Regions from separate parts of the Streptomyces sp. x-19 genome, predicted to be linked through region 2. Evidence: riboswitches for the same ligand, from Rfam matches in the RefSeq annotation. Region 2 holds a riboswitch; the other holds the start of a gene.
What was found. Region 2 has a riboswitch for thiamine pyrophosphate ahead of thiC (phosphomethylpyrimidine synthase ThiC). Riboswitches for the same ligand answer to the same signal wherever they lie in the genome.
Positions count from the first base shown of each region.

Region 1: another riboswitch for thiamine pyrophosphate. It lies ahead of ACLJT4_RS17515 (thiamine ABC transporter substrate binding subunit); the one in region 2 lies ahead of thiC (phosphomethylpyrimidine synthase ThiC).

Region 1 covers NZ_JAJPWK010000006.1:98,072-102,277, reverse strand. The annotation lists gene ACLJT4_RS17525 (phosphatidate cytidylyltransferase) at 1-751, shown strand, start outside; gene rlmN (23S rRNA (adenine(2503)-C(2))-methyltransferase RlmN) at 919-2,031, shown strand; TPP riboswitch at 2,066-2,185, shown strand; gene ACLJT4_RS17515 (thiamine ABC transporter substrate binding subunit) at 2,289-3,365, shown strand; gene ACLJT4_RS17510 (ABC transporter permease) at 3,404-4,206, shown strand, end outside.
Region 2 covers NZ_JAJPWK010000002.1:236,248-240,453, reverse strand. The annotation lists gene thiC (phosphomethylpyrimidine synthase ThiC) at 108-1,898, opposite strand; TPP riboswitch at 1,893-2,049, opposite strand; gene ACLJT4_RS05405 (YibE/F family protein) at 2,120-3,457, shown strand; gene ACLJT4_RS05400 (SsgA family sporulation/cell division regulator) at 3,597-4,019, opposite strand; gene ACLJT4_RS05395 (IclR family transcriptional regulator) at 4,124-4,206, opposite strand, start outside.

The DNA of each region.
Region 1 (4,206 bases), on a different contig from region 2:
CTCGCTCTTCGTCTACAAGCCGGTGTTCATCGGTGTCATAGCGATCGCCGTCGTCGTGGGCCTGTGGGAACTGACCTCGCGGCTGGCCGAGCGCAAGGACATCCGGGTGCCGCTGGTCCCGCTCGCGCTCGGCGGCACCGCGATGGTCGTCGCCGGGTACGTGCGCGGTGCCGAAGGCGCCTGGGTGGCGATGGCGCTCACCGCGCTCGCCGTCCTCGTCTGGCGGATGACCGAGGCGCCCCAGAACTACCTCCGGGACGTCACGGCCGCCATCTTCGCGGCCTTCTACGTCCCCTTCCTGGCGACCTTCGTGGCGCTGATGCTGGCGGCCGAGGACGACGGGCCGCAGCGGGTGCTGACCTTCCTGCTGCTGACGGTCGTCAGCGACACCGGCGCCTACGCGGTCGGCTGGCGCTTCGGCAGGAAGAAGCTCGCGCCGCGGATCAGTCCCGGCAAGACCCGCGAGGGACTCGTCGGAGCGGTGCTCTTCGCGATGGTGGCGGGCGCGCTGTGCATGCAGTTCCTGATCAAGGGCGGCATCTGGTGGCAGGGACTGCTGCTCGGCCTCGCGGTCGCGGTCAGCGCCACCCTCGGTGACCTCGGCGAATCCATGATCAAGCGGGATCTGGGCATCAAGGACATGGGCACCCTGCTGCCCGGTCACGGCGGGATCATGGACCGGTTGGACTCGCTGCTGCCGACCGCTCCCGTCGTCTGGCTGCTGTTCGTGATCTTCGTGGGATCGGGCTGAGCGTCGCCGGTTACCCTTGAAGGGCGCGTCGCTCGTTCGTGGCGCGCCCTTTCCGTCCCCGCGACCGCGGGGACGATCCGTGAGGTCTCCCGGTTCCGGCCCGTCCGGACCCCGGTCATGCGTCGGCAGAAGCCGCCCGACCTCGTCGCACAGAGGAGTTTCCGCCCATGGCACGCCCGGCCCCGGGAGAACTGACGTTCGTCGCCCCCCGCGGCGCCAAGAAGCCACCGCGGCACCTCGCCGACCTCAGCCCGGCCGAGCGCCGCGAGGCGGTGGCGGCGATCGGCGAGAAGCCGTTCCGCGCCAAGCAGCTGTCGCAGCACTACTTCGCCCGCTACGCGCACGACCCCGCCCAGTGGACCGACATCCCCGCGGCGGCGCGCGAGAAGCTCGCCGCCGAACTGCTGCCGGACCTGATGTCCGTGGTGCGGCACATCTCGTGCGACGACGACACCACCCGCAAGACGCTGTGGCGCCTGCACGACGGCACCCTCGTCGAGTCCGTCCTGATGCGCTATCCGGACCGGGTCACCATGTGCATCTCCTCGCAGGCCGGCTGCGGCATGAACTGCCCGTTCTGCGCCACCGGCCAGGCCGGCCTGGACCGCAACCTCTCCACCGCCGAGATCGTGCACCAGATCGTCGACGGGATGCGGGCGCTGCGCGACGGCGAGGTGCCCGGCGGACCGGCACGGCTGTCCAACATCGTCTTCATGGGCATGGGTGAGCCGCTCGCCAACTACAAGCGGGTGGTCGGCGCCATCCGGCGGCTGACCGACCCCGAGCCGGACGGGCTGGGCCTCTCCCAGCGCGGCATCACCGTCTCCACCGTCGGGCTGGTCCCGGCGATGCTGCGGTTCGCCGACGAGGGCTTCAAGTGCCGGCTCGCGCTGTCGCTGCACGCGCCCGACGACGAGCTGCGGGACACCCTCGTGCCCGTCAACACCCGCTGGAAGGTCCGCGAGGTGCTGGACGCGGCGTGGGAGTACGCCGAGAAGTCCGGCCGCCGGGTCTCGATCGAGTACGCCCTGATCCGCGACATCAACGACCAGGCGTGGCGCGGTGACCTGCTGGGACGGCTGCTCAAGGGCAAGCGCGTCCACGTCAACCTCATCCCGCTCAACCCGACCCCCGGCTCGAAGTGGACCGCCTCGCGGCCCGAGGACGAGCTGGCGTTCGTGCGGGCCATCGAGGCGCACGGCGTGCCCGTGACCGTGCGGGACACCCGGGGCCAGGAGATCGACGGCGCCTGCGGACAGCTTGCAGCCTCGGAGCGCTGAGCCACCCGCTGGTACGGTGTCGTCGAACAAATGCACATTCCGACAGGGGAGCGCCACAGCGCTGAGAGTGCGGACACGTCGTAGCCCGACGACGCCGCAGACCCTTGAACCTCGCCCGGGTCATTCCGGGTAGGAAGTTCGGTCGTCACTCATGCTGTTGCGCCCTGCCCACCGCCCGCTGCCGAACGTCTCCGACAAAGAACGCAGCGGGCACCGGGCGGGGCCGCGTCTCTTCCTGGCCAGCCAGGAGGAAATCAGTGAGCACCACCAGAAGGATCACCGCGGCAGCGCTCGCCGCCGCGGCCGGCATGACGGCACTCGCCGGATGCGGCAGCGCCGGCGACAGCAGCGCCGACGCCAAGACCGTCACGCTCGTCAGCCACGACTCGTTCAACGCCTCCAAGTCCGTCCTGGCCGCCTTCGAGAAGGAGAGCGGCTACAAGGTCAAGGTGCTCAGGGGCGGGGACGCCGGCGAAGCCGTCAACAAGGCGATCCTCTCCAAGGACAACCCGCAGGGCGACGTCTTCTTCGGCATCGACAACACCCTGCTCTCGCGCGGGCTGAACGCCGGGCTCTTCACCCCCTACAAGGCCAAGGGCCTGGACAGCGTCCCGGCTGATCTGCAGCTCGACAAGGACGGCCACCGGGTCACGCCCCTCGACTACGGCGACATCTGCGTCAACTACGACCGCGCCTACTTCACCCAGCACAAGCTGGCGCCGCCGCAGACCTTCGACGACCTGCTCAAGCCGCAGTACAAGGGCCTGCTCGTCACGGAGAACTCCGCCACCTCCTCCCCGGGACTCGCCTTCCAGCTCGGCACGATCGCCGCCCACGGCGAAGCCGGCTGGACGGACTACTGGAAGAAGCTCAAGGCCAACGGCGTCGAGGTCGTCGACAGCTGGGAGCAGGCGTACAACGAGCGCTTCTCGGGCTCCGCGGCCGGCAAGGGCAAGGGGGACAAGCCGCTGGTGGTCTCCTACGCCTCCAGCCCGCCCGCCGAAGTGATGGGCAAGAACCCCGCCCCGAAGGAGGCCCCGACCGGCGTCGCGACCGGCACCTGCTTCCAGCAGATCGAATTCGGTGGTCTGCTCAAGGGCGCCAAGAACGAGAAGGGCGGCAAGGCGCTGCTCGACTTCCTCCTGTCGAAGACGTTCCAGGAGGACATGCCGCTGCAGATGTTCGTCAACCCGGCACGCAAGGACGCCAAGGAGCCGGAGCTGTTCACCCGCTACGGCGCCACGATCGACAAGCCGGCGACCCTCGCACCCGAGACGATCGCCAAGAACCGTGACCAGTGGGTCAAGCAGTGGTCCTCGCTCGTTCTGAAGTAGCCCGCACCCGGCAACGGGGGACCGCGCGGACCACGGCGGTGCGGCTCGGCCTGATGGTCGTGCCGTTCGTCTTCTTCGCGGTGTTCTTCGCCTACCCGGTCGCCGTGATCGTCGGCCGGGGGCTGAAGGACGGCGGGCAGTGGCAACTCGGCCGCTTCGGCGCCGTGCTCGGTGATCCGGACGTCCTCCACGTGCTGTGGTTCACGGTGTGGCAGGCCGCTGCCTCGACCGCCTTGACGCTGCTGATCGCGCTGCCCGGCGCCTACGTCTTCGCCCGCTTCGACTTCCCCGGCAAACAACTGCTGCGGGCGGTGGTGGCGGTGCCGTTCGTGCTGCCCACCGTCGTCGTCGGCTCCGCCTTCCTGGCGCTGGTCGGCCGGGGCGGGCTGCTGGACGACCTGTGGGGCGTCCGGCTGGACACCTCGGTGTGGGCGATCCTGCTGGCGCACGTCTTCTTCAACTACGCCGTCGTCGTCCGCACCGTCGGCGGGCTCTGGTCCCAGCTCGACCCGCGTCAGGAGGAGGCGGCCCGGGTCCTGGGCGTCGGAAGGTTCGCGGCGTGGCGGAAGGTGACGCTGCCCGCGCTCGGGCCGGCGGTGGCCGCCGCGGCGCTGATGGTGTTCCTCTTCACCTTCACCTCCTTCGGAGTGGTGCAGATCCTCGGCGGACCCACCTTCTCCACGTTGGAGGTGGAGATCTACCGGCAGACCGCCGACTTCCTGGACCTGCCGACCGCCGCCGTGCTCACCCTGATCCAGTTCGCGGCCGTACTGGGACTGTTGGCGCTGCATGCCTGGACCGTGCGGCGCCGCGAATCCACCCTGCGGCTCGTCGACGCCTC
Region 2 (4,206 bases):
CGTTCAACGTACATACGGATTGACTGGCAACGTCGGTGGCCGTTCGCATCATGCCGAGGGCTGGCTGGGCCTCATACACCGTGCCAGAGGCCCACCGCTCCAAGGCATCAGGACTCAGCCAAAGGCAGGTACACCCGGTTCCCAGCCGCCGCGAACTCCTTGGACTTCTCCAGCATTCCGGCCCGGACCTCCTCGGGGGTCGCGCCCTCTGCACCGCCGAACTGCTCTGTGATGCTTCGGCTAATTTTCATCGAGCAGAACTTCGGCCCGCACATCGAGCAGAAGTGGGCCGTCTTGGCCGGTTCGGCGGGCAGCGTCGCGTCGTGGAAGGCGCGGGCGGTGTCCGGGTCGAGGGCCAGGTTGAACTGGTCCTCCCAGCGGAATTCGAAGCGGGCGTCGGAGAGCGCGTCGTCCCATTCCTGGGCGCCGGGGTGTCCCTTGGCGAGGTCCGCCGCGTGGGCCGCGATCTTGTAGGTGATGACGCCGGTCTTCACGTCGTCGCGGTCCGGGAGGCCCAGGTGCTCCTTGGGCGTGACGTAGCAGAGCATCGCGGTGCCCCACCAGGCGATCATCGCGGCGCCGATGCCCGAGGTGATGTGGTCGTAGGCGGGCGCGATGTCGGTGGTGAGCGGGCCGAGCGTGTAGAACGGGGCCTCTTCGCAGATCTCCTGCTGGAGGTCGATGTTCTCCTTGATCTTGTGCATCGGGACGTGGCCCGGGCCCTCGATCATGGTCTGCACGCCGTGCCGCTTGGCGATGGTGTTCAGCTCGCCGAGGGTCCGCAGCTCGGCGAACTGCGCCTCGTCGTTGGCGTCCGCGATGGAGCCGGGACGCAGGCCGTCACCGAGGGAGAAGGTGACGTCGTAGGCGGCGAGGATGTCGCAGAGCTCCTCGAAGTGCGTGTAGAGGAAGGACTCCTGATGGTGCGCCAGACACCACGCCGCCATGATCGAGCCGCCACGGGAGACGATGCCGGTCTTCCGGTTGGCGGTGAGCGGGACGTAGCGGAGCAGCACGCCGGCGTGCACCGTCATGTAGTCGACGCCCTGCTCGGCCTGCTCGATGACGGTGTCCTTGTAGATCTCCCAGGTCAGTTCCTCGGCCTTGCCGTCGACCTTCTCCAGCGCCTGGTAGAGGGGAACGGTGCCGATGGGGACGGGGGAGTTGCGCAGCACCCACTCACGGGTGGTGTGGATGTTGCGGCCGGTGGAGAGGTCCATGACCGTGTCGGCACCCCAGCGGGTCGCCCAGGTCATCTTCTCCACCTCCTCCTCGATCGACGACGTGACCGCGGAATTGCCGATGTTGGCGTTCACCTTCACCAGGAAGTTCTTGCCGATGATCATCGGCTCGATCTCCGGGTGGTTGATGTTGGCCGGCAGCACCGCCCGGCCCGCCGCGATCTCGTCCCGCACGAACTCGGGGGAGACGTTCTCGCGGACGGCGACGTACTCCATCTCCGCGGTGATCTCGCCGCGTTGGGCGTACGCGAGCTGGGAGACCGGGGTGCCGCCCCGGCCGCGACGCGGCTGGCGCGGCCGGCCGGGGAAGACCGCGTCGAGGTTGCGCAGGCCACCGCGCGGTGACGTGTGCTTGATCCCGTCGTCCTCGGGACGCATCGGGCGGCCCGCGTACTCCTCGGTGTCGCCCCGGGCGATGATCCAGTTCTCGCGCAGCGGCGCCAGACCGCGGCGAACGTCGGTTTCGATCTGGGGATCGGTGTACGGCCCTGACGTGTCGTAGAGCGTCACGTCCTTGCCGTTGGTGAGGTGCACCCGCCGGACCGGGACCCGGAGGTCCGGACGCGATCCGGAAACGTAGCCCTTGTGCCAGCCGATCTGCGGCTTTTCGCCGTCGGCCGAGCCGTTTTCAGGCGTGCGTGCATCCTGCAGAGTCATGTAGACCCAACTCCCTACGCCGGCATTACCCGGTAACAGGTTCGGCGGTCGACGCAGCGGCTTCCGTCATCCGGTGTTTCACGTGAAACACCGCTGGGACGGAGGTCAGCGCCCTCTCAGCCCGGTGCTCCGAGCTCCCGCGATTGCAAAGGTGCCACCACGGTAGCGGCCGAGGCGTCGGTGTGAACAGGGGGCCCACGGGTTCTTGCAATGATCGGGCGGTGAGCCCTCCCGAAACCCAGCACGCCACCGCCGGCCATGCGCACGCGCACGGCCACGGGCCGGCCGCACCGGTGTCCCGCCATCTGCGCAAGGTCATCGCCGCCGTCCTGATCCCGTTCGCGGCCGCGGTGGCGGTCGGTCTGCTCGTCCTCTGGCCCGGCGGCGCGCCTCCCCACAAACCGTCCGGTGTGGGCTTCGACCAGCCCACCGAGAAGGCCCGGGTCACCAAGGTCGAGGAGGTGGACTGTGCGGCGGTGCACGCCGAGCAGCAGCCGCAGCCCACCACGCCCGGGGGCCAGCCACCGGCCGGCGGAGCGTCCCGCGGCAAGCCCTGCGAACAGGCGACGATCAAGGTCACCACGGGGGAGAACACCGGCCGGACCTTCCAGACGGTGGTGACACCGGATGCCCCGCGTCACTACACGACCGGACAGGACGTGATCGTCTCCTACTCCCCCAAGGCTCCGAGGGAGCTTCAGTACGCGGTGACCGACGTCGACCGCACGGTGCCGATGTGGGTGCTGGCAGCGATCTTCGCCTTCGCGGTGGTGATCATCGGGCGGCTGCGCGGAGTGCTCGCGCTGGTGGCGCTGACGGCCAGCTTCGGCCTGTTGACCCTGTTCATCCTGCCGGCGATCCTTCAGGGCTCCGATCCGCTGGTGGTGGCGGTGGTCGGCGGCAGCGCGATCATGCTGATCGCGCTCTACCTGTGCCACGGGCTGACGGCCCGCACGTCGGTGGCGGTGCTCGGCACCCTCGCCTCGCTCCTGCTCATCGCACTGTTGGGCTCGGTCTTCACCCACTGGGCGCTGCTGACCGGCAACACGGACGACACCACCGGGCTGGTGCACGGGCTGTACCCGAACATCGAGATCCGCGGTCTGCTGCTGGCGGGGATCATCATCGGTTCGCTGGGGGTGCTCGACGACGTGACGGTGACGCAGACGGCCGCGGTCTGGGAGCTCAAGGAGGCCGATCCGACGGCGGGTTGGCGCAAGCTGTACGGCGCGGCGATGCGCATCGGGCGGGACCACATCGCCTCGGTGGTGAACACCCTCGTCATGGCCTATGCGGGCGCCGCGCTCCCGCTGCTCCTGCTGTTCTCGATCGCGCAGAGCAGTGTCGGGCGGGTCGCCGGCAGCGAAGTCGTCGCGGAGGAGATCGTCCGGACCCTGGTGGGCAGCATCGGGCTGGTCGCGTCGGTGCCGGTGACCACGCTGCTGGCGGCCCTGGTGGTCTCGGCGGACCGACCGGCGCCGGGCGGGTCGGGGCGGACGGGGGCCGTCGGTGGACGCGGTGGGCGACGCGCGGCGCGCGGACGGCGCCGGAAGCACTGATGGCGGACGGGCCACGGGGCCGGCCGGTGCGAGGGGACGGTGCGGGTGACGGACGGGGCGCAACAGGGCGGGGGCGGCCGACAGCCGGGCGGCGAGGGCAGGGGAACAGGGGAGAGGGGCCGGGGCCGGGGCCGGCGGCTCAGCCGGCCGGAGCCTCCGTGAGGATCCGGTCGAGCGCGGCCTCCAGGGTGTCGCAGACCTCTTCCTTGCCGAGCGGGACGATCCGGTCCGTGCGGTCCAGGAAGGCGATCAGCGGCGGCGCACTGGCCCGGAACAGCGCCCGCTCGGGGCCGACTTGAAGGCTGATGTAGACGTCGCTGAGGTGCTCGGGGGCGGACGGCTCGACCCGGACGTCGCCCTCGCCCGCCGGGCGGGTCAGCCCGTCCAGCAACAGCTCACGGCCGAACACCCAGGTCACGGGCGCGTCTCCGGGGAGATCGAAGGTGAGCCGGACGGCATAGGGATCGGCGCTGTCGAATTCCAGCTCCACCGGGATCCGGAAGGCGAGCTCCTCCGAGACGAGGAAGCTCATGATCACTTCTGCCTGAACCGTGTCGTTCATCAACCACTGCCCCGCACTTGATCGGAGATGGCCGGGAATCATCCCCGGAAGCCCTATTGACGCCATCGTCGGTCACATGCAGGCAGATCACAAGGAGTGAGTTTTCAGATACTGATAGAGAAGGCGAGTGTCGTTAGTACCCTCTCCGCCATTTTCCGTAGTCGCTCCGTAACTGCTTGCAATCGGT